Krasilnikovia cinnamomea: one gene and its partner. The protein of the gene in region 1 interacts with the protein of each later gene in a pairwise test. Links are inferred from orthologs where the notes say so. Each region holds a gene or a part of one and is shown in the gene's direction. Other genes may lie near its edges. The genes, in order: rlmN and ftsZ.

What was found.
Region 2: the proteins of rlmN (region 1) and ftsZ interact in binary tests that used the Escherichia coli proteins (3 or more experiments, as listed by UniProt). The link is inferred for Krasilnikovia cinnamomea from one-to-one orthologs.

Annotation. Positions count from the first base shown.
Region 1 is NZ_SHKY01000001.1:1,660,747-1,674,920, reverse strand. Bases 7,383-10,332 are described here. They hold rlmN (dual-specificity RNA methyltransferase RlmN), read left to right. Parts: upstream 7,383-8,243; coding sequence 8,244-9,422; downstream 9,423-10,332. Other genes in these bases: EV385_RS07285 (DivIVA domain-containing protein), read left to right, coding at 9,460-10,332; EV385_RS07295 (phosphatidate cytidylyltransferase), read left to right, coding at 7,383-8,199. Also shown: DNA-processing protein DprA, read right to left, coding at 1-291; EV385_RS07330 (YifB family Mg chelatase-like AAA ATPase), read right to left, coding at 288-1,835; EV385_RS07325 (YraN family protein), read right to left, coding at 1,847-2,206; EV385_RS07320 (hypothetical protein), read left to right, coding at 2,353-3,288; rpsB (30S ribosomal protein S2), read left to right, coding at 3,635-4,486; tsf (translation elongation factor Ts), read left to right, coding at 4,553-5,383; pyrH (UMP kinase), read left to right, coding at 5,488-6,252; frr (ribosome recycling factor), read left to right, coding at 6,314-6,871; more of EV385_RS07295, read left to right, coding at 6,871-7,382; more of EV385_RS07285, read left to right, coding at 10,333-10,482; EV385_RS07280 (DUF2631 domain-containing protein), read right to left, coding at 10,537-10,764; EV385_RS07275 (Rieske 2Fe-2S domain-containing protein), read left to right, coding at 11,013-12,551; EV385_RS07270 (phytoene desaturase family protein), read right to left, coding at 12,652-14,174.
Region 2 is NZ_SHKY01000001.1:5,252,218-5,266,260, forward strand. Bases 210-3,028 are described here. They hold ftsZ (cell division protein FtsZ), read left to right. Parts: upstream 210-964; coding sequence 965-2,092; downstream 2,093-3,028. Other genes in these bases: EV385_RS24040 (cell division protein FtsQ/DivIB), read left to right, coding at 210-664; EV385_RS24050 (YggS family pyridoxal phosphate-dependent enzyme), read left to right, coding at 2,100-2,828. Also shown: more of EV385_RS24040, read left to right, coding at 1-209; EV385_RS24055 (cell division protein SepF), read left to right, coding at 3,044-3,727; EV385_RS24060 (YggT family protein), read left to right, coding at 3,754-4,059; EV385_RS24065 (DivIVA domain-containing protein), read left to right, coding at 4,106-4,924; EV385_RS36160 (hypothetical protein), read left to right, coding at 4,977-6,236; EV385_RS24075 (DUF167 domain-containing protein), read left to right, coding at 6,457-6,780; EV385_RS24080 (potassium/proton antiporter), read left to right, coding at 6,777-8,276; EV385_RS24085 (TraR/DksA family transcriptional regulator), read left to right, coding at 8,649-9,071; lspA (signal peptidase II), read left to right, coding at 9,044-9,688; EV385_RS24095 (RluA family pseudouridine synthase), read left to right, coding at 9,754-10,638; EV385_RS24100 (MinD/ParA family ATP-binding protein), read left to right, coding at 11,473-12,852; dnaE (DNA polymerase III subunit alpha), read left to right, coding at 12,938-14,043. UniProt on the Escherichia coli protein: Essential cell division protein that forms a contractile ring structure (Z ring) at the future cell division site. The regulation of the ring assembly controls the timing and the location of cell division.

The DNA of each region.
Region 1 (14,174 bases):
CACCACCCGCGCTCCCAGGCGCTCGGCGCGGCGCATCGCCGCCTCGGCGAGCCGCCGCGGGTCCCCACTGGCGGTACGCGCGAGGACCGCGGCGCGCAGGGCGGGGTCGGGGATGTCACCGGAGAGCAGACGAGCGAGGGCCGCGGGTGCCCCCTCGTTGCGGGTCATCGTCCACACTGTGCGGTTGCCCGGTTCGGCCAGCCAGGTGAGGGCGATACGCGCCATCCTGTCCTCGTCGGGACCCGGTGGGCGGGCGGCCGGGGCCGGGCCGTCGGGCGGGTTGCCGTTCATCGAACTCCTTCCGTGGACCGCACGATGTCGATCTCGCCCATCCTCAGTTGGGCCGCCTCGTGCACGTCTGTGCCGTTCGGCCGGTCGCGGCCGTCGAGGTCGGCGATCGTCCAGGCGAGCCGCAGTACCCGATCGAACCCGCGCGCGGACAGCGCGCCGCGGTCCAGGCTGGTGCGCAGGGCCTGGGTGTCCCGGGGCGGCAGACGCCAGGGCGGGCGCCGCAACTGCGCGCCGGGCACCTCGGCGTTGACCCGCCAGCCGTCGCCCGACCAGCGGGCCGCCGCGGCGTCGCGGGCGCCCGCGACCCGCGCGGCGACGGCGCCGGAGTCCTCTACCGGGCCGCCCGTGCTCATCAGTTGCGCGGCGCTCAGGGGACGCAACCCGATCTGGATGTCGATGCGGTCGAGCAGCGGGCCGGAGAGCCGGCCGAGGTAGCGGCGCCGGGTCGACGGCGAGCATTCGCAGAGCTGGTCGCCGGCGGGGCTGGCACAGGGGCACGGGTTCGCGGCGAGGACCACCTGGACGCGGGCCGGGTACTCGGTGCTGCCACGGGCCCGGGCCAGCACTACCCGGCCGCTCTCCAGGGGCTGCCGGAGCGCCTGCAGCGTCGCGGTCCGGAATTCCGGGGCTTCGTCCAGGAACAGCACTCCCCGGTGGGCCAGCGACAACGCACCGGGCCGGGCCAGCCCGGTGCCGCCGCCGACCAGCGCGGCGAGGCTGGCGCTGTGGTGCGGGGCCTGGAACGGAGGCCGCCGCACCAGGCGGCCGTCCGGCGGCAGCACGCCAGCAATCGACTGCAGGGCGGTCACCTCGAGAGCCGCGGCGTCGTCCAGCTCCGGAAGGACCGATGGGAGCCGCTCCGCCAGGAGGGTCTTGCCGGCGCCGGGCGGACCGAACAGGGCGAGGTGGTGCCCGCCGGCGGCGGCGACCTCGATGCCGTACCGGCCCATGCCCTGACCCACGACGTCGGCCAGATCGGGGCCGGGCCGGTGCGGGGCGGGTGGGACGTCGGGCGGGTCGAGCAGGGGAGCGGCCCCACGGACGTACGCGACGAGCCGGTGCAGCGAATCCACCGCCCGCACGGTCACGCCGGGCACGACGCTCGCCTCGCGGGCGTTCTCAAGCGGGACCACCACCCGGTCGATACCGGCGCGGGCCGCCGCGGCCACCATCGGCAGTACCCCGCGGACCGGGCGTACGGCGCCGTCGAGGCCCAGCTCACCCAGCAACACGACGCCGTCGAGCGCGGCGAGCGGCAACTCGCCCGCGCCGGCCAGCAGTGCCGCGGCGATCGCGACGTCGAATGCGCTGCCCTGCTTCGGCAGGGTCGCGGGTAGGAGATTGACCGTGATCCGCCGGTTGGGCCAACGCTGACCCGAGTTGACCACCGCGGCACGGACCCGGTCGCGGGCCTCGTGCAGCGCGGCGTCGGGCAGGCCGGTGAGCACGAGGGCGGGCAGCCCGGCAGACAGGTCCGCTTCCACCTGGACCACGTGTCCGGTCATCCCGGAGAGGCCCACACACAGCACCCGGGCGTAGCTCATCTCGCCGCCACCTAGAACGCCGCCCGGATGTGCTCGACGCGGGACGCTCCGCGCGGCTGCGGCGCGACCGCGACCACGTCGAAGCGCACCTCGCGGGGGCGCAGCGCACCCTGGGCCAGCCATCGTGCGGCCAGCCGACGGAGGCGGCGCACCTTCGTCGGCCCGACCGCCTCGCAAGGCGTGCCGTAGCTGTCGCCGCGGCGGGTCTTCACCTCGCAGAAGACCACGTCCTCGCCGTCGCGCAGGATCAGATCGACCTCGCCGTCGGCGCACCGCCAGTTGCGTGCCAACACCACCAGGCCCTGGTCGGTCAGGTAGCGCTCGGCGAGCCGCTCGCCGTACGCCCCGACCGCCTGTCGCTGTCTCGTCATGGCGGCCACGCTGCCGGAGCGCGCGTCGCGACGCGTGCGTGCCTGTGGACGGAGCGTGGTTGTGGACAGGGCGATGGCCGGGCCCTGGCAGTGATATACGCCCGCCGGTGGCATCGGGGGCCGGTCGTCACCTACGGTGCAGAACCGTGGATGGACAACGCCGCTACGCCGACGACCCCGAGCCACCGGGCTGGTACTCCGGACCGCGTTCTACCAGCGGCTCCAGCGAACACGGCCGAGCGGACGGCCCAGACGCCGCCGCCGGCTACGCCCCGTCGAACGGCATGGACGCCCCGGGCGGATACGGCTCGGCGGGTGCCAGCGGCGGTCCCGGCGGGTTCGGCTCGGCGGGTGCCAGCGGCGGTCCCGGCGGGTTCGGCCTGGCGGGCGGCAAGGACGGTTCCAGCACCTACGGCCTGGCGGGAAGCAACGACGGTCCTGGCCTCTACGGCGGGCCGGGTGCCGCGGCTGAGACCGCCGGGCCTGGCGGCGGGTTCCGGCTCCCCGGGCAGCGCTCCGCCGACGAGCGGTACGGAATCGCCGCGGCGGACCCGGTGACCTCGACCGGGGGGCACCCCCGCCCGGTGGCCGAACCGGCGCTGGAGCCGCTGCGCATGCCGGTCCGGGGCCCGGAGTTCCCGCCGGTGCGGTCGACCGGAGGGCTGGGCGCGGCCGATGAGCCCGCGAGCCTCGCGCCGAGCCTCGGCGGGACCCCGGATGCGGGCGAACGGACAGGTGTCATTCCGTCCCTGGGCGCCTCCGCCGGCGCCCGGATGGGCGCCGACCCGGTGTACCGCACCCGCCGCCCGGTCTCGGCCGTGGTCGTCGGCCTGGTGACCCTGGTGCTCATGGTGCCGGTGGTGCGCTTGCTGGCCCATGCCACCTTCGCCGAGGAGGTGTCCGCGGGTTCGGTCGTGCCCGCGGTGCTGTTGACGCTGGGCCTGCCACTGACCGGGCTCGGATTGTTCGCGCTGGCCGGCGGTGGTCGCCCGGAGAACCGGGACGCCTGGTTGCGTCCGCCGGTGGTCTACCTGCCGGTCGGCCTGCTGCTCGTGTTCGCGGCCGCGCTCGCCGCCGCCTGATCTGTCGCCGGCCCGGACTTCTGGCGTTTCGGGACTCAGGGTTGTCCGGCTACTGGCGGGCGCCAGTGCACCTGCGGAAACGGGCGAATCGGCGCACCCCCGGCCGGGCGGCGCGCCCGGTACCGCCCGGCGTATGCTGGACGACGGCGACCGCCCCGCGCGGTCGACCTCGCGTGCCCTCCGCCCGCACCGGCTCAGGTGAGCACCCCTCACCCGACCGGCCTCCGGGCGGCGGCGGCCCTCCCTGGTCCCGATCCCATCGGGCCCACCCACGGCCGACGACCGGGCGCCAGGACGCCTACCGCCGGTGGGCGTGTCAACCAGGGATTACAGGGAGCAACCCACCATGGCCGTCGTGACCATGCGTCAGCTGCTGGAAAGCGGTGTCCACTTCGGGCACCAGACCCGGCGCTGGAACCCGAAGATGAAGCGCTTCATCTTCACCGAGCGTAACGGCATTTACATCATCGACCTGCGCCAGACGCTCGACTTCATCGAGAAGGCGTACAGCTTCGTGCGCAGCACGGTCGCCGACGGCGGCACGGTGCTCTTCGTCGGCACCAAGAAGCAGGCGCAGGAGGCGATCGCCGAGCAGGCCACGCGCGTCGGCCAGCCGTACGTGAACCACCGCTGGCTGGGCGGCATGCTGACCAACTTCCAGACCGTGTACAAGCGGCTGCAGCGCATGAAGGAGCTCGAGGCCCTCGGTGACCTGAGCGGCACCGCCGCCGGGTACACCAAGAAGGAGACCCTGCAGCTCTCGCGCGAGAAGATCAAGCTGACCAAGACCCTGGGCGGTCTGCGCGACATGACCCGGGTGCCGTCGGCGATCTGGGTGGTCGACACCAAGAAGGAGCACATCGCCGTCGACGAGGCCCGCAAGCTGGGCATCCCGGTCATCGCGGTGCTCGACACGAACTGCGACCCGGACGAGGTCGACTTCCCGATCCCGGGCAACGACGACGCCATCCGCTCCGCCGAGCTGCTGACCAAGGTCGTCGCCAGCGCCGTCGCCGATGGCCTGATCGCCCGCTCCGGCCGTAACCGGGGCGACGCCGACGCCAAGCCCGAGGCCAACGCCGTCGCCGCCGGCGAGCCGCTGCCCGAGTGGGAGCGCGACCTCTACGAGGGCGCGGAGAAGAAGGCGGACGAGGCCCCCGCCGCCACGGCCGAGCCCGTCGCGACCGCCGCGGAGTAACGCGAGAACGCCGGGCCCCGCCGGGGCCCGGCGTCCCACCAAGACCGGAGATTCGAAGAGAGAGTCATGGCCAACTACACCGCCGCGGACGTCAAGAAGCTCCGCGACCTCACCGGCGCCGGCATGATGGACTGCAAGAAGGCGCTCGAAGAGTCGGACGGTGACTTCGACAAGGCCGTCGAGTTCCTGCGCGTCAAGGGCGCCAAGGACGTCGGCAAGCGCGCCGGGCGCACCGCCGCCAACGGCATCGTCGCCCACTCCGGCGCTTCGCTGCTCGAGCTGAACTGCGAGACCGACTTCGTCGCCAAGACCCCGGACTTCGTCGCCTTGGCGCAGCAGCTGGTCGAGTACGGCGACCAGAACAAGGTGGCCGACGCCGCCGCGCTGCAGGCCGCCACGCTGGCCGACGGCAAGGGTGTCGCGGACGCGATCCAGGAGTACTCCGCCAAGATCGGCGAGAAGATCGTCCTGAACCGGTTCGCGACCGTCGACGGCACCGTCGCGGTCTACCTGCACCGCAAGGCGCAGGACCTGCCGCCGCAGGTCGGCGTGCTGGTCGGGTACAGCGGCAAGACGGACGAGGCCGGCGACGCGGACGCCCGCGGCATCGGCATGCAGATTGCCGCGATGCGGCCGAAGTACCTGACCCGCGACGAGGTGCCCGCCGAGGTCGTCGAGTCCGAGCGGCGCATCGCCGAGCAGACCGCGCGCGAGGAGGGCAAGCCCGAGCAGGCGCTGCCCAAGATCATCGAGGGTCGGGTGAACTCCTTCTTCAAGGACTTCGCGCTCCTCGAGCAGCCGTCGGTCGTCGACAACAAGAAGACCGTCAAGCAGGTCGCCACCGAGGCCGGGATCGAGATCACCCGGTTCGTCCGGTTCGAAGTCGGCCAGGAGTAACCCGCGACCGACGCAGTCGAAACTGGGGGAGGCCGGGTCCGCGTTCTGCGCCCGGCCTTCCCGTCACATAGGGTCTCTGGCGAAGCGAAGGGAAGGCGGGTCGCATGACGATGGTGACCGAGCAGGCTGTTGGCATCGACGACGCGCCGGCCCCACCGCCGGGGCGTACCCGGCGGGTCATCCTCAAACTGTCCGGTGAGGTCTTCGGCGGCGGTGCCGTGGGCGTCGACCCCGACGTCGTGCAGGGCATCGCGCGGCAGATCGCCACGGTCAGCCGCTCCGGGGTCCAGGTGGCGGTGGTCGTCGGCGGCGGCAACTTCTTCCGCGGTGCCGAGCTGCAGAAGCGCGGCATGGACCGGTCCCGCGCGGACTACATGGGCATGCTCGGCACGGTCATGAACTGCCTGGCGCTGCAGGACTTCCTGGAGAAGGAGGGCATCGAGACGCGGGTGCAGACCGCGATCACGATGGCCCAGGTGGCGGAGCCGTACATTCCCCTGCGCGCGATCCGGCACCTGGAGAAGGGCCGTGTGGTGATCTTCGGGGCCGGTGCCGGTATGCCGTACTTCTCCACCGACACGGTCACCGCGCAGCGTGCCCTGGAGATCCACGCCGATCTGGTGCTGATGAGCAAGAACGGTGTCGACGGCGTCTACACCGCCGACCCGCGTACCGACCCGAGCGCCCGCAAGCTGGATCACATCACGTTCGACGGCGTGCTCAAGGAGGGGCTGCGGGTGGCCGACCAGGCCGCGTTCAGCCTGTGCCAGGAGAACGACCTGCCGATGCTCGTCTTCGGCGCCCAGGGCGACGACACCATCATCCGGGCCGTGAGCGGCGAGAAGATCGGTACGTTGATCACCACGTGATCCCGCGCCACATCCACCACCGGTCAGCTACACCAGGACAAGCAAGGAGGCGACGGAGCAGGTGATCGACGAGATCCTCTTCGAGGCCGAAGAGAAGATGGAAAGCGCGGTCGAGCACGCCAAGGAGGAGTTCGGCGCGATCCGCACGGGCCGCGCCACCCCGGCGATGTTCGCGAAGATCGTCGTCGACTACTACGGCGCACCCACCCCCGTGCCACAGATGGCCTCGATCGGCATCCCCGAGCCGCGGATGGTGATCGTCAAGCCGTACGACAACTCGCAGCTCGGTGCGATCGAGCGCGCGATCCGCGACTCCGACCTCGGGGTGAACCCGAACAACGAGGGCACCCAGCTGCGCATCCACCTGCCGCAGATGACCGAGGAGCGGCGCCGCGAAATGATCAAGGTGGCGCGGCACAAGGCGGAGGAGGGCCGGATCGCCATCCGCAACGTGCGGCGCAAGGCCAAGGAGCAGCTGGACCGGCTCGTCAAGGACGGGGAGGCCGGCGAGGACGAGGGCCGCCGCGCCGAGAAGGAGCTCGACGACCTGACGCACCGCTACGTGTCGATCGTCGACGAGCTGGTCAAGCACAAGGAAGCAGAGTTGCTCGAGGTCTGATGTCGTACCTCGAGCCCCGCGGTGGGCATTCACCCTTCGGCGGCCGGTCGCCCGAGCCCGACGTGGTGGCGCCCTACGCCTTCGATGAGCCCGCCGCGGCGCCCGACCCGTACGCGCGCTACCGCAAGCCGGCCGAATCCGGATCCCCGGAAGACGGCTGGCCGCAGACACCCGGCGACGCATCAAGCGGTCCGAGCACAGGCGGCTTCGGCTCGGCGGGCGTCGGTTCGGGCGGCTTCGGCTCGGCGGGCGGTGGATCGGGCGGGCCCGGCTCGGGCGGGCTCGGCTCGGGCGGGCTCGGCTCGGCAAGCGGTGGATCGGGCGGCCTCGGATCGGCGGGCGGCGGGTCCGCGTACGTGAATCCGGGGTGGAATGACGACCTGTCGGCGCCGGACGGCGACGAGCCAGAGCCGCCCCGGCGCCGGGGCCCGGGCCGCCGCCGCGCCCGCCGCTCGGGCGCGCCCGTGCGGCCCCGGGAGACCGCCGCCGACGGCGGGGCGCCGCCCCCGGCGAAGCCGGGTGGGCGGGCGGGCCGCAACCTGCCCGCCGCGATCGGTGTGGGCGTCACCCTCGGGGCGATCGTCCTGGGCTCGCTGTTCTGGCCCCCCGCGTTCCTTGCCGTGGTCGCGGCGGCCGCGTCGGTCGGGGTGTGGGAGATGGTCCGCGCGGTCCGTGCGGCGGACGCCCACCCGCCGCTGCTGCCGCTGCTCGCAGGCACCCTGCTCATGGCCGGGCTGGCCCAGTTCGCCGGGCCGGACGGACTCACCCTCGGCCTGCTCGTGACCGTGGCGGCCGCGCTGGTGTGGCGGCTCGGCGAGGGCGTCAGCGGCTTCCGGCGCGACCTGACCGCGATCGTGCTCATCGCGGTGTACGTGCCGTTCCTGCTGGGCTTCGGCGTGCTGGTGGTCCAGCCGGACGACGGGCCCTGGCGGGTGCTCGGGACGCTGATCGCGGTCGTGCTCTCCGACACCGGCGGCTACGCGTCCGGGGTGTTCCTCGGGCGGCACAAGATGGCCCCCAGCATCAGCCCGGGCAAGACCTGGGAGGGTTCCGCCGGGTCCGTGGTGGCCGCCGCGGTCGGCAGTGCCATCTGGTTCGCGCTGCTGATGGACGTGCCGCTGGGCTGGGGGGCGCTGTTCGGCGCCGTGATCTCGGTGGTGGCGATCACCGGTGACCTGGCCGAGTCCATGCTCAAGCGCGACCTCGGCGTCAAGGACATGAGCAACCTGCTGCCCGGCCACGGCGGCCTGATGGACCGGCTGGACTCCATCCTGTTCGCCGTGCCCACGGCATATGTGCTGCTCTCGCTCATCGCGCCGCCGGGGTGAGCGGTGCCCGGACGTGTGCCCCGCCGTGGGAGACTGGACTGGCCATGACGATGCTTCCGGTCATCCCGACCAGCCCCGATACGCCCGACGCGGTGACCACCCGCCGGCGGCCCAGCATGCCGCCGCGCCACCTCGCGGACCTCGACCTCGCCGGTCGGCGGGAGGCGGTCGCCGCGCTGGGACAGCCCGCGTTCCGGGCCAAGCAGCTCTCCACCCACTACTTCGGCCGCCTGGTGCGCGACCCGGCCGCGATGACCGACCTGCCCGCCGGCGAGCGGGACCGGCTCACCGGTGACCTGCTGCCCACGCTGCTCACGCCGGTCCGTGAGCAGGCCTGCGACGCCGGGGCGACGCGTAAGACCCTGTGGCGGCTGCACGACGGCGCGCTGGTGGAGAGCGTGCTGATGGGCTACCCCGACCGCGTGACCGCCTGCGTGTCGAGCCAGGCCGGGTGCGGCATGGCGTGCCCGTTCTGCGCCACCGGCCAGGCCGGGCTGACCCGCAACCTGTCCGTCGCCGAGATCGTCGACCAGGTCGTCTACCTGGCGGGGGTGGCCGCGTCCGGCGCGGTCACCGGCTCACCGCCCCGGCTGTCCCGGGTCGTGTTCATGGGCATGGGCGAGCCGATGGCCAACTATCCGCGGGTGATCGAGGCGGTTCGCCGCCTGACCGCGCCCGCGCCCGAGGGGCTGGGGCTCTCGCAGCGCCACATCACGGTGTCCACGGTCGGCCTGGTGCCCGCGATGCGCCGGTTGATCGCCGAACAGCTGTCTGTGACCCTTGCGTTGTCTCTGCACGCCCCCGATGATGATCTGCGCGATGAGCTAGTGCCCGTCAACCAGCGCTGGAAGGTGGCCGAGGTGCTCGGAGCCGCGTTCGACTACGCGGCGCAGACTTCTCGCCGGGTCTCCATCGAGTACGCCCTGATCAGGGACGTAAACGATCAGCCCTGGCGCGCCGACCTGCTGGGCAGGCTGCTGCACAGCAAGCTGGCGCATGTGAACCTCATCCCGCTGAACCCGACTCCGGGTAGCAGGTGGGATGCCAGCCCCAAGCCGGTCGAGCGGGAGTTCGTCCGGCGCCTGCGGGCGGCCGGGGTGCCGACCACGGTTCGCGACACCCGGGGCAGGGAGATCGACGGCGCCTGCGGCCAGCTGGCCGCGAGCGAGCTGACGGTGGTGGACGCTGGGGGCGCCGCCGCCGAGGCGGAGGTGGCACAGTGACTGGGGCGAGTTCCCAGCAGACGAAGTGGGAGACGTTGTGACGAGTCAGGGGCAGCGTTTCCGGCGGCGCGCGCTGCGGCGCGGCTACAAGGTCGACGAGGTCGACAGCTTCCTCGACCGCGTCGAGGCCACCCTGGCGGGGGAGCCCATCGGGGCGCCGGTCGGCGCCCAGGAGGTGCACGACGTCGTCTTCCGCGTGCGCTTCGGCGGATACGACGAATGGCAGGTCGACCTGCACCTGGACCGCGTCGAGCGGCAGCTGGCCGAGTTCGAGGAGCGCGGCGGGCGCGGCGCGGACCCCCGCATGGCGCCGGACTCGATGCGCGACCGGATGACCAGCACCGGCACGATGGCCCCGGTGGACCGGATGGGCCCCGGCATGGGCCGCTCCGCCCCGCCCACCGAGCGGCTGCCCGCCCCGACACGCGACGACCGGATGCAGGACGACCGGATGCGCGACGACCGGGGTTACGACGACCGGATGGCGCCACCGCAGATGCCGCAGCGCCAGCAGATGCCCACCGGGCCCGGGCCGGACCCGTACGGCAGGTACGACGAGCCCGCGTACGGCCAGCAGCAGCAGCGGTACGGCGGTGGCCCGGCCGGTTACGACACCGGCGCCTACGACGCGTACGAGCCGGGCCGGCACGGCAAGGCCGACATGACCGCCGAGATCCGGATGCCGGAGCGCGACCGTGGCGGGTACGGCGGCCCCGCGCCGATGAGCGCGCCGCCGATGTCCAGCGCCCCGATGAGTGGCCCGCCCATGGGTGGCCCCCCGATGGGTGGCGGGCAGGGCGGCCCCGGTGGGGAGCTGTACCGGGTGGATCAGCTGCGCCGCACGTTCCAGCCGCGCCGCTTCGGCAGCGGGTACGACCCGATGCAGGTGGACCGCCTGTTCGAGAGCATCCTGCAGGCGATGTCGGGCCGCGGCCCCATGCCGGTGCCCGAGAACGAGCTGGACACCCTGCAGTTCGGGCTGGTCCCGGGCGGGTACTTCGAGGCCGAGGTCGACGCGGCGCTGCGCGAGGTCAAGGACATCCTGCTGCGCCGCCGCTGAGACGCACGAAAAGGGCCCGCTCGCCGCGCGAGCGGGCCCTTTGCCGCGTACGGATTACTGGTCGTTGGGCTTGAGGCCGTTGCGGCGCAGCACCGTGTCGGCCACCACCGCCAGGACCAGCAGCAGCGCGATGATGAGGAGCCACAGGTTCTCCGTGTTGCCCTCGTGGTTGCCCCAGAAGAACATCACCATCACCGCGGCGGAGCCCAGGGCGCCGATCCGGGCCAACTTGCGGTTGCCCGGCTTGAGCTGGTCGGGCGCGTAAACCGGCTCTTCTGCCACCGTTCGGTCCTCCTGCTTCCGGCGATCACGTCTCGCCGCCAGTCTCGCACGGAGGCCACGGGCGTGACCGGGCAGCCCGGACGACGTGAGCGGCCAGCCCCGAGGGGGCGAGACGGCGGCCCGGACCGGGCGGCTCCGGGCGCGACCCGGCGGCCCGGACCCGGTACCGTCGACCCGGTCGGATTCACGGAGCGACGTCGGATTCACGGACGAGGTCGGATTCACGGGCAAGGGAGCAGGACGTGCGGATCACGGGCACCGGACACGCGAGCATGCGGATCGACACGGCCGCGGGCAGCATTCTGTGCGACCCGTGGGTCAACCCCGCCTACTTCGCGTCGTGGTTCCCGTTCCCGGACAACTCGCAGCTCGACTGGGAGTCCCTGGGCCAGGTCGACTACCTGTACGTCTCGCACCTGCACCGAGACCACTTCGACGCGGCGCACCTCAAGCGCTTCGTCAGCAAGAAGGCGACCGTGCTGCTGCCGGAGTACCCGACCAGCCAGCTCGAGGACGAGCTGCGTGACCTCGGCTTCACCAGCTTCCTGAAGACGAAGTCGGATGAGGTGCACGAGCTCGACGGCGGCCTCAAGGTGATGATCCAGGCCCTGATCAGCCCGACGGACGGCCCGATCGGCGACTCGTCGCTGTGGGTGGAGCACGACGGCATCCGGGTGCTGAACCAGAACGACGCCCGCCCCACGGATCTGTCCAGGTTCACCGAGCTGGGCCACGTGCACGCGCACATGCTGCAGTTCTCCGGCGCGATCTGGTATCCGATGGTGTACGAGCTGCCCGAGTCCGCGAAGCGGGCGTTCGGCAAGCAGAAGCGGGACCGCCAGTTCGACCGGACGTGGCGCTACATCGACGACCTCAAGGCGTCGCATGTGTTCCCGATCGCGGGCCCGCCGTGCTTCCTGGACGACGAGCTGTGGCAGTTCAACGACATCTTCGGCGACGAGGGCAACATCTTCCCCGACCAGGGCGTGTTCCTGCGCGAGTACGCGAAGGTGGGCGGCACCAACGGCATCGTGCTGCTGCCCGGCAGCGTGACCGAGCTGACCACCGACGGCGCGCAGACGTCCCACCCCACCGACGTCGACGAGTTCTTCGCGAACAAGCAGGCCCATCTGGAGGAGATGCGGGTCCGCAAGGCGCCGGTCATCGCGGCGGAGAAGGCATCCTGGCGGCACCCCGAGATCGACGTGCTGGGCGAGCTGAAGAAGCGGATCGAGCCCCTGCTGGAGGAGTCGATCTACCTGGCCAAGGGGGTCGGCGGCCCGGTTCGCTTCGACCTGGTCAGCTACGACGACGAGTCGGTCGAGTCGATCGTGGTGGATTTCCCGGGCAAGCAGGTCCGGCCGTATGCGGACGAGAAGGTGCGCTACCGGTTCCGCACGCAGCGGGAGCTGATCGAGCACCTGATCTTCATCGACGAGGGCGACTGGGTGAACTCGCTCTTCCTGTCCTGCCGCTTCTCGGCCGCCCGGATCGGCCAGTACAACGAGTTCGTGTACGCGTTCTTCAAGTGCCTGTCCGAGGAGCGCCTGCAGTATGCCGAGGGCTGGTACGACGAGCACCAGAAGTCCGTCGAGGCCGAGGACACCGTGCTGGGCGACTGGACCGTGCAGCGCCGCTGCCCGCACCTGAAGGCGGACCTGAGCCGGTTCGGCATCGTCGAGGGCAACGTGCTCACCTGCCAGCTGCACGGCTGGAAGTTCGACCTGCCCAGCGGGCGGTGTCTCACCAGCGTCGGCCATTCGATCCGGGCCGAGAAGACTTCCTAAAGAGGACATGTCGTAGCTGGGTCGGTGGTGCAGACCGTCGCTCCCGCCGAGACCGGGACGGGCGCTGGGGCGCCCGTCCCTGCCAGGTCCGTGCGTGGCTTTAGATCCCCAGGTCGGTGAGGATGCGCCGGGCGACGTTGTGGCCGGCGGCGCCGATGACGCTGCCGGCGGGGTGGGTGCCCGCGGAGCCGGCGTACAGGCCGTCTAGGCCGGTCGCGTACGGCATGCGGGCGTCGAATGCCACGGTGTTGTCGACATGGTGGATGTGGCCGCCGGTGATGCCGAAGCGCTCCTCGATGCCGGGTGGGGTGAGCGGCATCATGTCGGCTACCAGCGCGGAGGTGCCGGGGGCGTACCGGTCGCAGATGGCCAGCAGCTTGTCGACGAAGCCCGGGAGCGCCTCGTCCCAGGTGGTGCCGTCCAGCGAGTAGGGCACGGACTGCACGAACAGGGCCGACGAGTGGTGCCCGGCGTCGTCGCGCAGCGACTCGTCGACCGTGGTGTGCAGGTACCACTCGATGGTCGGTTCCTCCGGCAGCCGCCCGGCCTGGACGTCGGCCCACATGGCGCGCAGCGCGGCCATCGGGGAGTCCGCCTCGGCCAGGCCCGCCAGCCCCGCCGAGCCGGGCAGCAGGTGGATGGTCGAGCCGAACGGCGACGGTGCGCCCTCGGGCAGGCAGGAGAAGCGGGGCAGGTCGGTGAGCGCCAGGTTCAGCTTGAGCGTGGTGCCGGTCCGCTTGACCGCGTTCATCCGGGAGGTCAGGTCCTTCGGCAGCGCACCGTCCGGCACCAGCGACATCAGCCGGTACGGGTCGCAGGAGCCGAGCACCACACGGGCCGCGAGCTGGCGCCCGTCGGCCAGCACGACACCGCTGGCCGCGCCGCCGTCGACCGTCACGGCGGAGACCGGGGTGCCGGTGAGGATCCGGGCCCCGGCGGCGCGGGCCGCGTCGGCGAACGCGCGCGACACCGTGCCCATGCCGCCCTGGGCGATCATCCAGGTGCCGTCCGCGCCGGGCAGGCGGCACATGTTGTGCACCAGGAAGTTGTGGCCCGTGCCGGGGTCGTCGGGGCCCGCGTTGAGGCCGGACAGGCCGTCGGTGACCGCGTACATGCTGACCAGCAGTTCGCTCTTGAAGCCGAACCGGGACAGGTAGTCGGCGACCGAGCCGCGCACGAGGTCGATGAAGGTCGACTGCAGCTGCGGCCGGATGTGCCGGTCGGCGACCTGCTCGACCGACTCCGGCTCCTCCAGCCAGGCGGGGGCCAGGTCGGCGCGCAGCGCGGCGATCTCGACCTGCAGCGCCTCGTCGGCGGCGATGTCGCGCGGGGAGAAGAACTTCTGCATCTGCGCCCGGGTGGCCTCGCGGTCCGAGCCGAACAGCAGGTACGGCGCGCCCGGTCCGCCGGGGGTCGGCAGGAAGTAGTGCGGGTCGCGCCGCAGCACCGGGATGTCGATGTCGAGCGTGCGCAGCAGCTCGGGCGGCATGAGGCCCAGCAGGTACGAACCGGTGGACTGGCCGAGCCCGGGCACCCGGGGGAACGGGTGCTCCGTGCGGGTGGCGCCGCCGAGGGTCTGGTCCGCCTCGAGGACGACGACGTCGAGGCCGGCGCGGGCCAGCA
Region 2 (14,043 bases), 3.6 Mb from region 1 along the record:
CGCGGTGCTGCCCTGGGCGGTGGGCGCCGGGGTCGTCGGGGTGCTCGGCCTGCTGGTCTGGATGGTGTACGGGACCTCCCTGCTGGGCGTGCGCGAGGTGCGGGTGGTGGGCACCGAGACGCTGACCACGGCGCAGGTGGAGCAGGCGGCGGCGGTGTCGATGCGCGCCCCGCTGGCCAGGGTGGATCTGGACGCGGTGCGGGCCCGGGTGCAGGCCCTGGCGCCGGTGGACCGGGCGGTGGTGTCGCGGTCCTGGCCCGCCACGATCGAGATCCAGGTGGTGGAGCGGCGCCCGGTGGCCGCCGTCGCGGCGGGGCGGGACCGGTTCACGTTGATCGACGGTGCCGGGGTGGCGTACCGGACGGTGTCGGCGGCGCCGTCGGGGCTGCCGCTGGCCCGGCTCGCCGCGCCCGGGCCGCAGGACGTGAACACGCGTTCGGCGTTGACCGTGCTGTCCGCGCTCACCGACGAGCTGCGCGAGCAACTGGTGGAGATCTCCGTACGGGCGCCGGCGCAGATCCGGCTGGAGCTGCGCGGGCACCGCACGATCATCTGGGGTGACGAGACGCAGAGCGCGACCAAGGCGACGGTGTCGACGGCGTTGCTCAAGCGCCCCGAGAACACGATCGACGTGAGTGCGCCGGAGGTCGTGACGCTGCGCTGACCATCGATCGGTCCTGACCGATCGATCGGACATTGCGCTCTAAACGCCGCATTGGGCCCGAGGTTACGGGTGAGTCGGATACTCATCACGTAAGGGGACGCCGACACGCCGGGGCGGTTCTTGGATCGGGACTGACGGCCGAATACGTTGCGTCGAGAGGTTGAGAGGTTGACATAACTCTAAGCCTCTAGTAGAGGGTGAGGGTTTCCTCGCCCTCCCTTGTACGGAGCGGACACGAGGCGGTCTGGCCGACCGCGGGGCCTTCGCGTCCGCCAACCCTGGAAGGGATGGCTGAGCCCGATGACACCTCCACACAACTACCTTGCGGTCATCAAGGTCGTCGGTATCGGCGGCGGCGGCGTGAACGCCGTGAACCGCATGATCGAGGTCGGGCTCAAGGGCGTCGAGTTCATCGCGATCAACACGGACGCCCAGGCGCTGCTCATGAGCGACGCCGACGTCAAGCTGGACGTCGGCCGGGAGCTGACCCGCGGGCTCGGCGCGGGAGCCCAGCCCGAGGTTGGCAAGAACGCCGCCGAGGACCACCGCGACGAGATCGAAGAGGTGCTCAAGGGCGCCGACATGGTGTTCGTGACCTGCGGCGAGGGCGGCGGCACCGGCACCGGTGGCGCGCCGGTCGTGGCCAACATCGCCCGCAAGCTCGGCGCGCTCACCATCGGCGTGGTCACCCGGCCGTTCTCCTTCGAGGGCAAGCGCCGCCAGGTGCAGGCCGAGTCCGGCATCGACGAGCTGCGCAACCAGTGCGACACCCTGATCGTCATCCCGAACGACCGGCTGCTGGCGCTCGGCGACCGCGGCATCAGCATGATGGACGCGTTCCGCCAGGCCGACCAGGTGCTGCTCTCCGGCGTCCAGGGGATCACCGACCTGATCACCACCCCCGGTCTGATCAACCTGGACTTCGCCGACGTCAAGAGCGTCATGAGCGGCGCGGGCAGCGCGCTCATGGGCATCGGCAGCGCGCGTGGGGACAACCGCGCGGTGGAGGCCGCCGAGAAGGCCATCTCCAGCCCGCTGCTGGAGCAGAGCATGGACGGCGCCCGCGGCGTTCTGCTGTCCATCGCGGGCGGGTCCGACCTGGGCCTGTTCGAGATCAACGACGCGGCGCAGCTGGTCACGGACGCGGCCCACCCGGACGCCAACATCATCTTCGGTGCCGTCATCGACGACGCTCTCGGTGACGAGGTGCGGGTCACGGTCATCGCGGCGGGCTTCGACGGCGGCACCCCGTCGTACAAGCCGGCCGAGCCGGCGCGCAAGGCGCAGCCGGCCGCCGCACCTCCCGCCGCCGCCCCGACCTCGCCGGTGCCGGTGAACAACCCGCCGCAGGCGGCCACCACCCCGCCGCCGCGCCGGGTGCTCTTCGACGATGTGGACGTCCCGGACTTCCTCAAGAACGGGTCCTGAGGGCGGCGTGACCGCCGCTGACCGCCGTAGTCAACTCGCCACCGCCCGGCAGGAGGTACAGCAGCGGATCGCCCGCGCGTGCACGGCGGCCGGCCGCGATCCCGCCGAGGTCACCCTGGTCGCCATCACCAAGACGTACCCGGCCTCGGACGTCCTGCTGCTGGCCGAGCTGGGGATCACCGACGTGGGGGAGAACCGCGATCAGGAGGCCGCGCCGAAGGCCGCCGAGCTGGTGGCCGCCGGGGCGCGGGTGCGCTGGCACTTCGTGGGCCAGTTGCAGCGCAACAAGGCGCGTTCGGTCGTCCGCTACGCCGACGTGGTCGAATCGGTCGACTCGGTGCGGCTGGCCACGGCGCTGGACCGGGCCGCCGCCGAGTGTCGCACCGCGCCGCTGGACGTGCTGGTGCAGATCAGCATCGACGGTGACGCCACGCGCGGCGGTGCGGTGGCCGATGTCGACGACCCCGACCGGGGCCTGTGGCGCGTCGCCGACGCCGTGGCCGCCGCCGGCGCGCTGCGACTGGCGGGCGTGATGGCGGTGGCGCCGCTGGACTGGGAGCCGGACCGGGCGTTCGCGACGCTGTCCGGGCTGGCGACCCGGCTGACCGAGCGGCACCCCGGTGCCACTGTGGTCTCGGCGGGCATGAGCGGGGACCTGGAGGCAGCCGTCCGGCACGGAGCGACACACGTCCGGATCGGTAGTTCTTTGCTCGGGATGCGCAACACGCTGCGGTAGCCTTGCGGCGGGCAGCAAACTACATACGTGTTGTTTCGCGCGACGTGCCTCCACGATGGCCGCGGCGCCCGACGACGGCACAGCGTCGCAAGCGGGACCCGTATCGGGTCCGCGGGCAAGCGGGGCGCGGCACGCCGAGGGGGAGTGGGCCGCACCACGGACGGAGGTTCTGGGGGCATGGGCACGAGGTTCGCCGTATGGGACGAGGTGGGGGCATGAGCGCGTTGCGGAAGGCCGGCGTCTGGCTCGGCCTCGTCGAGGAGGATGACGAGCGCTACGACGACCGGGGATACCGCGAGAGTGGTTACCGCGACCGGGACCGGGACCGCGATTCCGGCTACCGGTACGCGGACGAGTTCGCCGACGAGGAGGACGACGTCGACGACGCCCCGGCGCTGCCGCGAGCCCGCAACTTCGAGCGGTCCCGGCCCAGCGAGCGCCTGTCCCGGATGGACCTCGACCGCGAGGAGGCCCGCGCCGAGCGCGCCAGCGTACGGTCGATCACCCGCCCCTCGACTACGGCGAGTGAGGCCGGCGGCGCGCTGAGCTACCAGACGCGCGACAACCTCGCCCTGGCCCCGCAGACCCAGGTGCCACCGCGCCCGGTCGAGGAGGAGCAGCGGTACCAGATCACGACGCTGCACCCGACGACCTACCGGGAGGCCCGGACGATCGGGGAGCACTTCCGGGACGGGGTGCCGGTCATCATCAACCTCACCGAGATGGACGAGGGGGACGCGCGCCGGCTGGTCGACTTCGCCGCCGGACTGGCCTTCGGGCTGCGCGGTACGATCGAGCGCGTGACCAACCGGGTTTTCCTGCTCTCACCGGCAAATGTCCAGGTCACTGCGGAGGACAAGGCCAAGATCGCTGAGGGCGGCTTCTTCAACCAGAGTTGACCCTAACGAGGGATCCGCCAGTCGTGCTGTTGTCGATCGTGTTCCAAGTCCTCTTTCTGATGGTCTACGTCTTCTTCCTGACGCTGCTGGCGAGGTTTGTCCTGGGTGCGGTCCTGCAGTACGGCCGCAGGTGGCAGCCGGGGCGGGGGGCGTCCGCGGCACTGGAGCTCGTGTGGAGCGTCACTGATCCACCCTTGAGGGCGTTGAGGCGTGTGATCCCACCGCTTCGAATTGGTACCGTGAGCTTGGACCTGGCGTCCCTGGTCCTGCTGGTTATCCTGTTCGTGCTTTTGTACTACGTGTTAGCGAACCTGATCGTCCGCTTCAGCTGATGATGAGGTACGCCCCACGCGGCCGCGACTGACCCGAGGAGTTTCGATGCCGCTGACCCCGGCCGACGTGCACAACGTCGCCTTCAAAAAGCCCCCGATCGGCAAGCGGGGGTATGACGAGGAGGAGGTCGACGCCTTCCTAGACGAGGTCGAGCGCGAACTCGCCCGTCTCATCGAGGAGAACAACGAGCTGCGCGCGCAGGTCGAGCGCGGCGGCGGGCGGGGCGGCGCGCCAGCCGTCTCGGGCGCCGACCCCCGGCTGGCGGCGGAGCTCAACGACATGAAGACCCAGCTCGACCGCGTGCAGCGCGACAAGGCGGCGGCCGAGCAGGCGGCGCGGCAGATGCAGGCCGAGCTCGAGCAGGTCCGCGCCCAGGGCGTCGGCGCCGGTCCCACCCCTCCCGGCGGCGACGGCGAGCAGCAGGCGCTGCGCGTGCTCATGATGGCTCAGCGCACCGCGGACGACCACGTCGCGGACGCCCGCCGCGAGGCCGACAAGCTGCTCTCCGACGCGCGTTCCAAGGCCGAGGAGGTCACTCGCGAGGCCCGCGCCAAGGCGGACGCCCTCGAGCGGGACGCGCGCCAGCGCCACCAGGAGGCCATGGGTGGCCTGGACGCGAAGCGCTCGGCCCTGCAGAAGCACATCGAGGAGCTCAAGCAGTTCGAGCGCGAGTACCGCACCCGGCTCAAGGCGTACCTGGAGAGTCAGCTGCGTGACCTCGACGGTCGCGGCCAGGGGCTGGAGGCCGAGATGGCGCGGGCCGACGCCAACCGTTCGGTGGGCGGCTCGGGTGGTCTCGCCGCGGCGGGCCTGGCCGGCTCGTACGGCGGCGGCCGCGCCAACTCCATCGAAACCGGCCGCTGACCCTCCACCTCCTCACCAATCGTGACGGACCGACTGCGGCGGGGATGAGCCCATGATCGTTGCCAGTCTGCTGCTCATCCTCGTCGCGGTGACGCTGCTTGTTTTCGGCGTCGCCGGCGGGTCGAGCATGCTGCTCATCAGCTCCATCGTGGCCAGCCTGCTGGCCGCGATCGCGCTGGTCGCGGGTGCCCGCCGGGCATCCGCACGCCGGGCCGCGGCCCGCGACGTCGGCGCTGCGCTCCGCCCGGCCTCCGGGTCGGCGAGCCGCACCGGCGGGCGCGACGCGGCCGACGCCGGTGGCGGGTCGCCGCATGCCGAATCCGCGGCGTTCGCGGACCGGACCGCCCCCACCGGGTCCGGCGCCGTGGCCTACGCGGCCGAGTCCGGTGCCGTCGCTTACGCGGCCGAGTCCGGTGCCGTCGCCTACGCGGCCGAGTCCGGTGCCTCGGTGCCGGGCGCTGCGGTGACCTACGCGGACGAGCCGGATGCCTCGGACCCGGCAGGTTCCGTGACCTACCCGGACGAAGCCGACGCCCCCGCGTCCGGCTCGGCGAGGTACGCGGACCTTGCCGACCTCGCGGGTGATGACGAGTTCGCCACCGCGACGGCCGACAGCGGGACCTATCTGGAGCGCGACGCCCACGAACGACCGGGCGCCGACGCGGCGGACGCCGACCCGCTGGACACCGGCGCCGCCGACTACATGTCGCTCAGCACGGTGGCGGAGGACCCGGCGCCCGGTTACGCGGACACCCACGACGCGCCCGGCACCGACCGGCCCGATCTCGACCGGCCCGACCTCGACCTGGCCCGCGCCGACGCGCTCGGCAGCGTCGGGACCGAGCCGGACGACGACCACACCGGGCACCGCGACCACCTCGACTACGACCGCGCGTCGTCCGTCATCGACGCGGCCCGCACCCAGGACCCCGACGAGTCCTGGCGACGCGAGCCCGCAGCCGCGGCGGAGCACCTCGACACCGTCGAGGACCGCCCCGCGGCCACCGCGTTCGGTGCCGGTCCGGCGTTCGACGGGCGGATGGAGGAGTTCGGCGAGCCCGACCCCGACGACCCGGCCGACGAGCCGCTGCCGCAGGCCGAGCGGGCCGCGGACGCGGTACGCATCGCGCGGATGGACGCCGAGGTCCTGGTCGTCGACGGCCGGCCGCGCTACCACGTCCCGGACTGTCCGCACCTGGTCGGGCGGCTCACCGAACCACTGCCCGTGGCCGAGGCGGTGGAGCTCGGCTTCACCCCGTGCGGCCTGTGCCGTCCGGTCGACCGCCTGCTCGCGGCCGCCGCCCGCGGCTGACCCGCCGCATCCGGTTCCGGCCGCTGATCCGGCCGGGTCCGCCGGTTCGCGAACCAGCGCTGCGGCCGGGTTGACCCGGTTCGCGAATCACCGCTGCGGCCGGTTCGCCCGGTTCGCGAACCACCACCCCGGCGGAACCGGCTGTGCCGGGACACCAACGGCGGACCCCGCCGTACCGCCCCGGCGGAGATCGGCACAATGAGGCGTGACCAACCGGCGCGTGCCCTCACCCGGAACCCGGGACGTATCCGTCCCGGTCCGGGTGCGACCGGGCGCGGGCCGGACCCGGGTGGGCGGCCGGTACGACGGCCCGCACGGCCCCGCGCTGATCATCGCGGTCGGTGCCCCGGCGGTGGACGGCAAGGCCACCGAGGCGGTGCGCCGCGCCCTCGCTGACGCTCTCGGCGTGCGTCCGTCCGCCGTGACGCTGCGGCTGGGTGCCACCAGCCGCGACAAGGTCTTCACGGTCGACTCCGACGCCGCCGACCTCGCGCCGCGGCTGGCCGCCCTGCGCGACGGGGCCACCGGCACCGGGCCGGTGTGACCGGTCACCTGGACGTCGCCCTGCTGATCGGGGCTGCCGTCCTCCTGGTCGCCGTGGCGGCGGTGCGTCTGTCCACCCGCGTCGGGCTGCCGAGTCTGCTGGTCTACCTGCTCATCGGGATCCTGCTCGGCGAGGCGGGGCTGGGCATCCGGTTCAACGACGCGGAGCTCACCCGTACGCTCGGCTTCTGCGCCCTCATCGTGATCATCGCGGAGGGCGGGCTGACCGCCCGGTGGAGCGCGCTGCGCCCCGTGCTGGGCCTGTCCGCCACGCTGGCCACCCTCGGGGTGGCGGTCAGCATCGTCGTGGTCGGGGTGGTCGTGCACCTGCTGCTCGGCCTCGACTGGCGGCTGGCCCTGCTGTACGGCGCGGTGCTGTCCTCGACGGACGCCGCCGCCGTGTTCGCCACGCTGCGCCGCCTGCGGCTGCCGCCCCGGCTGGTGGCGACGCTGGAGGCGGAGTCCGGCATGAACGACGCGCCGGTCGTGCTGGTGGTGGTGGCGCTGGCCAGCCCGGCCGTGGCGGCCGCCTCCTGGCACGAGCTGCTGCTCTTCTACGAGCTGGCCGCGGGCGCCGCGATCGGCCTGTTCGTCGGGGCGGCCGGGCGCTGGCTGCTGCGCCGGGCTGCGCTGCCCTCGGCCGGGCTGTACCCGATCGCGGCCGTCGGGCTCACGGTGCTGGCGTACGCGGCGGGCGCGGTCGCCCACGCCTCGGGGTTCCTCGCGGTCTACGTCGCGGGCGTCGTGCTCGGCAACGCCCGCCTGCCACACCGCCGGGCCATCCTCGGCTTCGCCGACGGGCTGGCCTGGGTGGCGCAGATCGGGCTGTTCGTGCTGCTGGGCCTGCTGGTGTCGCCGAGCCGGCTGCCCGGCGCCCTGGTCACGGCCCTGGTCGTCGGTGGCGCCCTGGTGCTGCTGGCGCGTCCCCTGTCGGTGGCCGTCTCGGCGCTGGTGGTGCGCGGTGCGCCGGGCTGGCGGGGGCAGGCGTTCCTGTCCTGGGCGGGCCTGCGTGGCGCGGTGCCGATCGTGCTGGCCACCATCCCGCTGTCGGTGGGCACCCCGGGCGCTGAGAAGCTGTTCGACGCGGTCTTCGTACTGGTGATCATCTTTACCCTGGTGCAGGCCGGGACCGTCGCCTCCGTGGCCCGGTGGCTGGGGATCACCGCGCCGGCTGAGGCGGCGGAGGTGCAGGTGGAGTCCGCGCCGCTGGAGAACATGCACGCCGACCTGCTGCAGATCGGGGTGGCGCCGGGCTCGCGGTTGGCGGGGGTGCACATCGATGAGTTGCGCCTGCCCGTGGGCGCCGTGGTGACGCTCGTCGTCCGCGAGGGGGCCGGATTCGTCCCCACCCCGGACACCCGGCTGCGCACCGGCGACACCCTGCTGATCGTGACGACCGCCGACGTACGGGACGCGGCCGAACGGCGGCTGCGCGCGGTCAGCCGCCGGGGGCGGCTGGCCCGCTGGTTCGGTGAGGATGGCCGGGAGGAGCAGTGAGTACGGCGTGTCGGCTGTCTGACCAATCGTCCGGGTAGTTTTCGCCCCGGTTTGGGGTATCCCGGGCGGTGCGCCAGGTTGTCGTGGACCTGCACGTTCCGTATCCTTGCGAACCTCCGGTGTGCGCGGCGGCTTCGTGCACGCCGTTTGTGCACGTGAAGATCATGGCGCAGGCCGTTCGTGCCTGTCAGGGATCATCGTGCACGCTTTGCACGTGAGGGATCATGGCGGCGGTCGGCCCACCGGCCGCCCGGCCGGGCGCGGGGGTGCGCCGGGCCAGACAAGAGGGACAGGTGGGCACGGGCGGTGACGACGCCCGGCGCAGGTCCCGTGAACCGCCGATGCCGCGCTCGTCGCGGCGAGGGAGCGACGATGGCCAAGGCAACCGACACCAGGCCCGCCTCGACCGCCAAGGCCGGGACGAGGCGGTCCCGCAGCGCCGCGGAGACCGAGAAGATCCGCGTGGCGCTGATCGAACGCCGGGACGAGCTTCAGGGCGAGTACGACCAGACCCTCACCGAGATCGCTGAGCTGCAGCGTGAGCGGCTGACCGACTCCGCGGGCGACGACCAGGCGGACACCGGGACGAAGACTTTCGAGCGCGAGCAGGAGATCACGCTGGCCAACAACCTGCTTGAGCGGATCAACCAGGTGGAACGCGCCATCGACCGGCTCGGCGAGGGCAACTACGGTTGGTGCGAGCGGTGCGGCAACGCCATCCCCGTCGAGCGGCTGGCCGCGTTCCCGTCCGCGACCCTGTGTGTGTCCTGCAAGCAGTTGGAGGAACGACGCTGAACGCCGACGAGGCAGCGGGCGGAACCGCGGTGAGCCCGCCCGGGCCTCAGACCCCGCCCGGCCCCGCGCCCAGGGCCGTGGCGGTGCTCGCGGGCACCGCCGTGCTGGCCGTCGTGACGGATCAGATCGTCAAGGAGATGTCCGTCCGCCACCTCGACCCGACCGAGCCGGTCCGCGTGCTGGGCGGGCTCATCTACCTGTCGCTGCTGCGCAACAGCGGGGCCGCGTTCAGCCTGGGCAGCGACTACACGTGGGTGTTCCCGCTGATCACCTTCGCGGTGATCGGGTGGATCGCCTGGATGACCCGGCGGCTGCGCTCGGTGCCCTGGGCGGTCAGCCTGGGTCTCGTGCTCGGCGGCGCCCTCGGTAACCTGGGCGACCGGCTGTTCCGGGCACCCGGCCCGTTCCAGGGACACGTGGTGGACATGATCAGCGCCTTCGCGCCGTACGGTGAGCGTTTCGCGGTGTTCAACATCGCCGACAGCTGCCTGACCGTCGGCGTCTGCCTCGCGATCCTGCTGGAGCTGACCGGTCGCCAGCGCGACGGCAGCCGGGCCCAGCGGGCCGCCGATCCCGGTCCGGGCAACGGCCAGGCCACGCCCGAGGTGCGTCCGTGACCGCACCCGGCCTGCGTCCCGCGGGGGACCGGCGTTCGCTGCCCGTGCCCGACGGTCTCGACGGCATGCGCCTCGACCAGGCGGTGTCCCGGCTGTTCGGGCTGTCCCGGACCGCCGCGGCCACCCTGGTGGAGGCCGGCGACGCCCTGGTTGATGGCATCCCCCGGCCCAAGAGCGACAAGGTGAGCGCCGGCGCGTGGCTGGAAGTGACGCTGCCCGCGCCCGTGACCGCCCCGGCCGTGGTCGCCGAACCGGTGCACGGCCTGCGGATCGTCTACGACGACGACGACATCGTGGTGGTCGACAAGCCGGTCGGGGTCGCCGCGCATCCGAGTCCGGGCTGGACCGGGCCGACCGTGGTGGGCGGGCTGGCCGCCATGGGCCAGCGCGTCGCGACCAGCGGCGCCGCCGAGCGGCAGGGCGTCGTGCACCGGCTCGACGTCGGCACCACCGGCCTCATGGTGGTCGCCAAGAGCGAGCAGGCGTACAGCGTGTTGAAGCGCGCGTTCAAGGAGCGCGAGGTGGACAAGCGGTACCACGCGGTCGTGCAGGGCCATCTGGACCCGCTGCGCGGCACCATCGACGCGCCGATCGACCGGCATCCGAGCGCGGACTACAAGTTCGCGGTGATGTCCGGCGGCAAGCCGAGTGTCACGCACTACGACACCCTGGAGGCGTTCCGCGCCGCCAGCCTCGTCGACGTGAAGCTGGAGACCGGCCGCACCCACCAGATCCGGGTGCACTTCGCGGCGCTGCGACACCCGTGCGTGGGGGATCTCACGTACGGGGCGGATCCCACCCTGGCGGCCCGGCTGCGGCTGGAGCGGCAGTGGCTGCACGCGCGGGAGTTGGCCTTCCTGCACCCTCGTACGTACGACGAGGTGCGGTTCGTCAGCGACTACCCGGCCGACCTGGAACAGGCGCTCGACGCGCTGCGCGACGCCAGCTGACGGCGGCGCCTCGGGCCGGCGCGGCGCCCGGGGCCGGTCCTGGCGTGCGCCGGGCCGCCGCGGCGGTTGCCCCGCCGGGCGATACGCCGCTACCCTCGTCGTCCGGGCCCGATGTGACGTATGCCTCACCGGCTGATCCCCGCGGGGGGTCCGGGCCGTCCTTCCCGGTAACGGAGGAGAGCACTGCCGTGGCGCCGCAGCGGCGCGACCGGCCGCCGAAGGTGCCCGTCCGCGACGGTGGGGAGCATCCCGAGGCCCGCCCGGGCGTTAGACCCACGTCGGCGCCCCAGTCGGGTGCGCCGGCCGCACGGACGGGTGCACGCGCACCAATGGATCTGCCGCCGGTGGTCAGTAACACCGGCGGAAGGCTTTCGGGAGTGGCCTGAATAGGGTTCGCCTCCGTAGCCTGTCTAGGGCGGTGACGCCCGTCCGGGACACACCGAGTCGGCGCAGGGAGGACGATCCGTGGATGGGACCGAGACCGGCTGGGGCCGGCCTGCGGAACCAGCCCCGCGATGGCGGGCGCTACTCGATCGTGCGCGCCACGCGTCCCGGACCCCCGAGGAGACCAACGGCGCCGACCGCGACGAGCACGGGGAGCCGCAGCGTCCGGCGCCCGGCGCCCACCCGCTGCCCAGCCGGCCGGTGAGCCCGCCGGACCGGCGCCCGGTCAATCCACTCGACCCGCGCCACCCGCGCCAGTCCGAGCCGCCGCGACCCGGGCCGGAGCCCCGGCCGGTTAATCCGTTCGACCGCCGCCCGGTCAACCCGCTGGACCGGCGGGTGGGACGGACCGTGGACCCGCGTCCGGTCAGCCCGGCCGAGCCGCGCCCGATGAACCCGCTCGACTCCCGGCGGCAGGCGCTGCGCGCCGAGGGTTTCCCCGCTCGCCCGGACGGCTACGGCCCGCGCCCCGACGGAGCGCCCGGTCAGGTCGAGGGGCCCGGCGGCACCAACGGGTTCCCGGGACGAGCGCCCGGCCAGCCGCCGCGCCCCGACAGCCTGGCGCCCCGCGCCGACGGGTTCGCGCCTCGCCCGGACGGTCTCGGGGCTGCGGTCGAGGGGTACGCGGGCCGCGCCGACGGTTTCCCCGGTCGTCCTGACGGCCTTCCCGGTCGTATTGACGGACTTCCCAGCCGGAGCGGTCGCGCCGGGCGTTCCGACGGTCTCGCGGGGCGGGTCGAGCCCGAGCAGGCGCACAGCTTCTTCAATCCCGCGACCCGCGCGGTGCCGCCCCCGATCGCCCGGGTGACCCCGGAGAACGGCTACCCGGCGGCGCGCGCCGCCGCCGCGGTCGGCCCGGCGTCCGTGCTCCCGCCGCCCGCCCCCGCCGCGCCGCCCGCCCCGGCGGCGCCCACCTCGCCCGCTCCGGCCCGCATCGAGTGGCGGCAGGCCCGCTCCGATCAGGACCTCGACCGGGCCGTCGCGGTGATGCGGCGCAAGCTGGGCACGCCCCGGGTGCTGGCGTTCGCCAACCCCAAGGGCGGGGTGCACAAGACCACCGCCACGGTGCTGGCCGCGGCCACCATCGGCAGCGTCCGGGGTCGCGGCGTGCTGGCCTGGGACGACAACGAGCTGCGCGGCACCCTGGGCCTGCGGGCGGGCAGCGCCCGGCACGCCCGGACGATCCGGCACCTCATCTCCGACCTGCTGACCATCGAGAACCTGCACGGCGACACCCTGCTGGAGGAGCTGGACGCCTACCTGCGGCACGCCTCCGACGGCTCGTACGACGTGCTGGCGGGCGAGGAGAATCCGCGCTTCGCGCAGCGGCTCGACCAGCACACGGTGCGCCGGGTGATGGACCTGCTGCGGCGTACCCACGACGTGATCTGTGTGGACACCGGCAACAACGTGGAGAGCGTCAACTGGCAGACCGTGATGAAGGCCGCGGATCAGCTGGTCATCACCACGGTGCCGCGCGAGGACGCCGCGTTCACCGCCGACTGGATGCTGGACCTACTGGACGAGACCGGCATGGGCGACATCGTGGCCAACGCGGTGACGCTCATCTCCTGCCCGTCGCCGGGCAGGCTGCCGCTGCTCGACGACCTGACCAAGCACTTCGCGACCCGGACCAGGGCGGTGGCGGTGGTGCCGTACGACCCGGCCCTGGAGGTCGGCTCGTCGATCGAGTACGGCGACCTGCAGCCGGAGACCCGGGCGGCGTGGCTGCGCGCCGCCTCGGTGATGATCGAACCGTTCGCGCAATGACCCGGGTGTCCCCCGTGCCGGATGTCGGGGGTCGGGACTAGGCTTCCGTCGTCGGTTGTCGGCCGGGCGAAAAGGGGGCTGCCGGGTGTCTGACTCGTTCGTGCACCTGCATGTGCACACCGAGTATTCGATGCTCGACGGAGCCGCCCGGCTCAAGGATCTGTTCGCCGAGGCCAACCGCCTCGGCATGCCCGCCGTGGCGATCACCGACCACGGCAACATGCACGGGGCGTACGACTTCTACAAGCAGGCCACCGCGGCCGGGGTCACCCCGATCCTCGGCGTCGAGGCGTATGTAGCCCCCGAGTCGCGCTTCCACAAGCAGCGGGTCAAGTGGGGCCGCCCGGAGCAGAAGAGCGACGACATCTCCGGTAACGGCGCGATCACCCACATGACGATGTGGGCGCGCAACGACGTCGGCCTGAAGAACCTGTTCCGGCTCAACTCGCGCGCCTCGATGGAGGGCCACTACGTCAAGTGGCCCCGGATGGACCTGGAGCTGATCGGCGAGCACGCCGAGGGCATCATGGCCACCACCGGCTGCCCGTCCGGCGCGGTGCAGACCCGGCTGCGGCTCGGGCAGTTCGACGAGGCGCTGCGCACCGCCGCGGCGTACCAGGAGGTGTTCGGCAAGGAGCACTTCTACCTGGAGTTGATGGACCACGGCCTGGACATCGAGCGCCGGGTCCGCGACGGCCTGCTGGAGATCGGCCGCAAGCTGGGCATCCCGCCGCTGGTGACCAACGACTCGCACTACACCCACGAGGCGCAGGCCGAGGCGCACGACGTGCTGCTGTGCGTGCAGACCGGCAGCAACGTCGCCGACCCCAACCGGTTCCGCTTCGACGGCGCGGGCTACTTCGTCAAGAACGCCGACCAGATGCGCGCGGTGGACTCGTCCGAGGCGTGGCTGGAGGGCTGCCGCAACACGCTGCTGGTGGCGGAGAAGGTCGACACCACCGGCATGTTCACCTTCAAGAACCTAATGCCCCGCTTCCCGGTGCCGGACGGGGAGACCGAGGAGAGCTGGTTCCGCAAGGTGGCCTTCGAGGGGCTGGCCCGCCGGTTCCCGGACGGCATCCCGGAGACCCACGTCAAGCAGGCCGAGTACGAGCTGGGCGTCATCATCCAGATGGGCTTCCCGTCGTACTTCCTCGTGGTGGCCGACTTCATCCAGTGGTCGAAGCAGCA